DNA from 2 places in the Erwinia sp. PME.40.26/001 genome. Region 2 is predicted to be linked to the other one. Evidence: predicted binding sites of a transcription regulator. Region 2 holds the regulator's gene; the other holds the start of a gene.
The links. The regulator PurR, encoded in region 2, represses purine synthesis genes. The targets are predictions, from matches to a motif close to CANGCAAACGTTTGCNTG.
Positions count from the first base shown of each region.

Region 1: cvpA (colicin V production protein) is a predicted target of PurR. The motif match lies at 1,886-1,903, and genes of this name have one in related genera.

Region 1 covers NZ_JBVHNP010000001.1:1,525,116-1,528,232, forward strand. Annotated here, with positions in the region: gene purF (amidophosphoribosyltransferase) at 1-1,265, opposite strand, end outside; gene cvpA (colicin V production protein) at 1,302-1,787, opposite strand; gene dedD (cell division protein DedD) at 2,118-2,864, opposite strand; gene folC (bifunctional tetrahydrofolate synthase/dihydrofolate synthase) at 2,854-3,117, opposite strand, start outside.
Region 2 covers NZ_JBVHNP010000001.1:374,211-377,327, reverse strand. Annotated here, with positions in the region: gene ACZ3HG_RS02070 (C40 family peptidase) at 6-878, shown strand; gene cydH (cytochrome bd-I oxidase subunit CydH) at 934-1,023, opposite strand; gene purR (HTH-type transcriptional repressor PurR) at 1,318-2,343, shown strand; gene punR (DNA-binding transcriptional activator PunR) at 2,354-3,117, opposite strand, start outside.

The DNA of each region.
Region 1 (3,117 bases), 1.2 Mb from region 2:
TCGCGGCCGTGAGCGATCAGCTCAGTGGCGCTCGGCATATCAATGCCGTAGACGTTCGGGAAGCGAATTTCCGGTGCCGCAGAGGCAAGGTAAACCTTTTTCGCCCCGGCTTCCCGCGCCATTTCGATAATCTGCTCAGAGGTGGTGCCGCGCACGATGGAGTCATCCACCAGCAGGACGTTTTTACCCCGGAATTCAGCACGGTTGGCGTTAAGCTTGCGGCGGACCGCGCTGCGACGCAGGTGCTGGCCCGGCATGATAAAGGTACGTCCCACGTAGCGGTTCTTCACAAAGCCCTGACGGTATGGCTTGTCGAGAATACGTGCCATCTCCAGGGCGATATCGCAGGAGGTTTCCGGGATCGGGATCACCACGTCGATATCCAGATCTTCCCATTCGCGGGCGATCTTGGCACCGAGCTTAGTCCCCATGCGCACGCGGGCGCTGTACACCGAAATCTTGTCGAGGAAGGAATCCGGACGTGCAAAGTACACATACTCGAACAGGCACGGGTTCCACTTTGGATTCTCAGCACACTGCCGGGTAGAGAGCTGGCCCTTTTCAGTCACGTAAACGGCTTCACCCGGTGCCACATCGCGCAGGAATTCAAAACCGAGTGTATCCAGCGCCACGCTTTCGGAGGCCACCATATACTCGATGCGGCCGTCGGCCATGGCGCGTTTGCCAATGACCAGCGGGCGAATACCGTTAGGATCGCGGAAGGCCACCAGGCCGTGGCCGATGATCATCGCAACGCAGGCGTATGCCCCGCGCACGCGCTGATGCACGGCGGCCACCGCAGAGAAGATGTTTTCTGCTTCCAGCGGGTCATGCTGGAAGCGATCGATTTCCTGCGCAAAGATATTCAGCAGGATTTCGGAATCCGAAGTGGTATTAACATGCCGGCGTCCGGTTTCGAACAGCTCTTTGCGCAGCTCGTGGGCGTTGGTCAGGTTGCCGTTATGGGCAAGGGTAATACCGTAGGGGGAGTTCACATAGAAAGGCTGGGCTTCAGAAGCGCTGGAGCTTCCTGCCGTTGGGTAACGCACGTGGCCGATACCCATGTTGCCCTGCATACGCTGCATGTGGCGGGCTTCAAATACATCGCTGACCAGGCCGTTTGCTTTACGCAGACGGAAGCAATTCAATGCATCAATGGTAACGATGCCTGCGGCATCCTGCCCACGGTGCTGAAGCACCGTTAACGCGTCATAAATCGACTGGTTGACCGGTGCAAAACCGGCGATCCCGACAATACCGCACATATTGACATTTCCTCATAAGCCGCGACCCCGGTGCGATTACCGGGGCAAAAAACTCGACGTGCTTTTCAGGTAATCAAAAAACCACCTGATGATGCTACTGAACTGAGGGATTAGCTGGGACTGCTGCCAGTCCGGGCTTTTGGAAAAGCCGGTGAATGTGTCGAGGAAAAACAACATGGCTGCCACAATCAGCACGCCGCGTAATGCCCCAAAACAGACGCCGAGGACTCTGTCGGTTCCCGACAGGCCGGTTTTTTCAACCAGCGAACCAATTACATAGTTAACAATGGCCCCGACAATCAGGGTAGCAATGAATAACACCGCAACGGCTATTCCATTTCGAACCAGTTCATCTTCAAATCCGGTGAACCAGACGGCAAGGAAAGAGTAGTAATGACTGGCGACAAAAAATGCGCAACCCCAGGTGACGAGAGAAAGAGCTTCCCGGACAAATCCTCGGATCAGGCTGACGAGAGCCGAAAAACCAATAACCGCAATAATGACGTAATCTATCCAGATCATGAACGCTTCCAGTGACCAAGCCCCTGTCACAGCCTGTATCCCCCTGTTGCACAGTTTCAGGGAGATGCTGCCTCAGTTCGGGGCGAATTCTAACAGAAAAAGAAAACGTTTGCGTAGGGTTTTCCTGGTACGATTTAAATTAACAACGAGGTTAAAAAAAACCCTCCACAGGGGCGGATTGCCCCTGCGAAATCCCCCTACGCAATACCTTGATTTGCCAGTCTCCTCACGCACAACGCCCGGAACAGCACAGTGTCGGCTCCGGGCGCGTGGGGGATGAACTGCCGCAATAAGCACCCGGCGCTTGAGAAAACGGCGGGCCCAAACCACTTAACGAACGGAGTAAGGTTTCACCACGCCGCCCAGTCCCGAAATACCCTGCAGTGCGCCTACGGCAGCCTGCATCTTCGCTTTCGATGCGTCCGGCCCAACGTAGATACGGGTGATCTGCCCCTGCACCGGCGTGGCCGGAACAGTAAAGGCGCGATAGCCCGACAGGCGCAGCTGCGCAACAATCTCATTCACTTTTGCGGCATTCTTCAGCGCGCCGAGCTGTACGACCCAGGCCTGGCCTGTCGGCGCGGTCTCGGTAGCTGCGGGCCGGGTCTCCGCCGGGGTTTCCACTTTCGCCGCTGGGGTCTCTACCGGTTTCGGTTTCTCCACCGGCTTCGGCTTCTCGACCGGTTTCTCCACGGGCTTCGGCTGCGGCTTCGGTTTTTCTACTACTTTCGGTGGCTGTTGCACCGGTTTCACCGGCGGCGGGGTCACCACCGTAGGCTCATTGCGCGACTGCGGCGCAGTGGATCCACTGTCGGCCTGGGAAGCGTTTTCCGCAGAACTGCTGCCCGCGCTGATCGCGGCCCCTGCCCCTTCCGGCGGCTGTGCCGGCAACGACTGCGTCACCGGTGGCACCAGATCGGTTTCCTGCTGATCTTCCGGTTTCGGCACCAGCGGAATGGCAGCGAACTCCTCTTTATAGTGCTTCTTCTTACCATCGAGCAAGCCGGGCAGCACAATCACGCCCAGCGCCACAATGATGATGGTTCCGACTAAACGGTTTTGAAACTTACTGGCCACTGCCGTTCTCCGTTTCCATCGTTTCCATAACCTGCGCCACGGTGTGGAAGGACCCACACACCAGCACAATATCCTGTTCTGACGCCTGTTGCCGCGCCTGGTGCCACGCGAGCTCAACCGAGTCAAACGCCTGTGCGCCATGAAGATGCGCCATCAGCTGCGCCGCCGTCGCGCCGCGCGGGCCGTCCAGCGGTGCGCAGTACCAATAGTCCACCTGCGGACTGAGGCAGGCCAGCGTACCGGCAATATCCTT
Region 2 (3,117 bases):
GAACGATGCGTTTACTCATCACGCTCTGCATACTGGCTTTCACCCAGTTGTTCTTCAATATGGCGCACGCATCGCCACATACCCCTATTAATGCGAATCAGCAAAAAGCCGATCGCACTACCGCACGTGAAGATGAGCGTCGCAAACGCCGCCCGGTCAAGACCGCCTCCACGAAAAAAGTGAAAGAACCGGTCAGTAAAAAAGCAAAAGAACCCGCCAGGAAGACCGCCGCTAAAACAGCACGTCTGGTGCCGGCAAAAAAACTCAAAGAAAAAGCCAGGAGTAAAGTGGCGGCAAAACCGTTGCGCACGGCTAAAGTAACGAAAAAGTCCTTAAGCAAAAAAATCGCCGCCAACAAAAAAGCCGACAAGAAGCACTATGGTCGCGATCGCGCCGGGCGCAAAGTTGCGCAACGCGATGACGCGCAGCTTTCAGGCCCGCTGAAACTGAGTAAAGCCCACCGCGCCCGCTATCAAAAAGCGCGCGAGACAGCGATGACAAAATTGATGGGGCAACTCGGCAAACCCTATCAGTGGGGCGGTACCTCACCTAAAACCGGCTTCGACTGCAGCGGTCTGGTGTGGTACGCCTACAAAGATCTGGTGAAGTTCAAAATCCCCCGTACGGCAAATGAAATGTATCACCTGCGCGATGCCGCCTCGGTCAAACGCGATCAGCTGGAAAAAGGGGACCTGGTCTTCTTCCGCATTAACGGTCGCGGCACGGCCGACCACGTAGGGGTTTATCTGGGTGGGGGCAAATTTATTCAGTCTCCGCGCACCGGTAAAGATATCCAGGTCAGTGCACTGAGTGAAGATTACTGGCAGGAGCATTACATCGGCGCACGCCGGGTGATGACACCGAAGACAATTCGTTAACTGTGCCGTCAGCGTGATGGGTATACGGGAGGGGTCACCTCCTCCCGGGCCGGACTTAGTGCATGACTGCGGTAAAACTAAACGCAATAATCATCAGCAGTGAACCCACCACCGCCAGCGCTGTCATTTTCATATCGGTGTTCATATTTTCTCCTTAATAACCCTGCAATGTGTAAGCCAACAGATTTTCCCATACTTACCCGTAAAAATCTCGTTTTCTGCGCCCAGCCTTGTTAGAATTATTCCTTTCCGTTGCGCAACACGCCCGGAAACGTTTTAAGTCAGCGCTGCATGTCACTCTACGGATGATTTTACCCCTCCCCGAATCTTTGAGACAGCACCCCAGATCGTTCTCGTCGGGCAGCAATAGCGGCGCGCAGGCAAACGTTTAACCAAATTGTTATCAGTACGTTACGATAACACCAGGAGTAGGATTTTAATGGCAACAATTAAGGATGTGGCAAAGCGTGCCGGTGTGTCCACCACCACCGTGTCCCATGTCATCAACAAAACGCGCTTTGTAGCCGAAGAGACGCGCGAAGCGGTATGGGCGGCAATTAAAGCTTTGCATTACTCCCCCAGCGCCGTTGCCCGCAGTCTTAAGGTGAACCACACCAAAACCATCGGGCTGCTGGCCACATCCAGTGAAGCCCCCTACTTTGCCGAAATCATTGAAGCGATTGAAAACCGCTGCTTTGCTAAAGGCTATACGCTGATCCTCGGCAATGCGCATAACGATCTGCAAAAGCAGCAGGCGTATCTGTCGATGATGGCGCAGAAGCGTGTCGATGGCCTGCTGGTCATGTGTTCAGAATATCCTGACCCCCTGATAGCCATGCTGGAAGAGAACCGTAATATTCCAATGGTGGTGATGGACTGGGGCGAGTCACGCGGAGACTTTACCGATACCGTGCTCGATAACGCTTTTGAAGGCGGCTATCTGGCGGGGCGTTATCTGATCGAGCGCGGCCATCGTGATATCGGGGCGATCCCGGGACAGCTGGAACGCAATACCGGCGGCGGTCGCCATGCGGGCTTCCTGAAAGCACTGGCTGAAGCCGGGATTACCCTGCGCGATGAATGGCTGGTACAGGGCGACTTTGAACCGGAATCTGGCTACCGCGCCATGCAGCAAATACTGTCACAGAAGCAGCGTCCGACGGCGATCTTCTGTGGGGGAGATATTATGGCGATGGGTGCGATTTGCGCAGCGGACGAGATGGGGTTGCGCGTACCGCAGGATATTTCGGTGATCGGTTATGATAACGTGCGCAACGCCCGTTACTTCACCCCGGCGCTGACCACCGTACACCAGCCAAAAGAGCGTCTGGGGGAAACAGCCTTTGATATGCTGCTTGACCGCATCACCAGCAAACGTGAAGAGCAGCAGACGATTGAAGTGCATCCTTCACTGATCGAACGCCGCTCCGTTGCCGACGGCCCCTTCCGCGACTATCGCCGTTAATATCCGCGCATCAGATCCCGGGCTGTTCACTCAGCCATTCTGCATTCAGCGTTTCGGTATTGCCCAGATAGGCCAGCAACCAGTTCAGCGCCGGTGAGGCGCTGTGCTCAGACCAGCTGAGGTAGCAGGGACTGTCAGGAAACGGCGAGGCCAGCGTCAGCTCACCCAGCACCTGCTGTTGCAGCCAGGGCTGGGCAAAGTGCCCCGGTACCATCCCGACGCACAGCCCGGCACGCAGGCAGTCGAATGCGCTTTCCCAGTCCGGTACCACCAGCCGCCGCTGATTGTCCAGCGTCCAGGTTGTGCGCTTCGGCAGCGCCCGCGACGTATCCTCCAGCACCAGCGAGGGCCATTCGCGGATCAGCGCTTCACTCAGCGCGCCTTCGTAACGGTGCAGCGGATGTTGGGACTGGACTACGCAGCGCCAGTTCAGACTGCCCATGTCGCGAAAGGCAAAACGCCCCCTCACAGGAATGGCCTGGGTTGCGCCTATTGCCACGTCCACGCGACCGTCAGCCAGCGCATCCCAGACGCCGTTAAACACCTCCGGCATGATGTGCAGCTCCATGTCCGGGAAATGACGATAAAAATCCACCACCAGCTGACGCGTGCGCGCCGGCCGTACAATCCTGTCCACCGCAATGTTAATCTGCCCGCGCCAGCCGTTTGCCACCTGCTGGCAGCGGGTTCGCGTGGCAAGCATTTTTTTGATAACAGCCCGCCCCTCTTCACTGAATACGCGACCCGCCTCGGTCAACACCACGTCGCGATGGC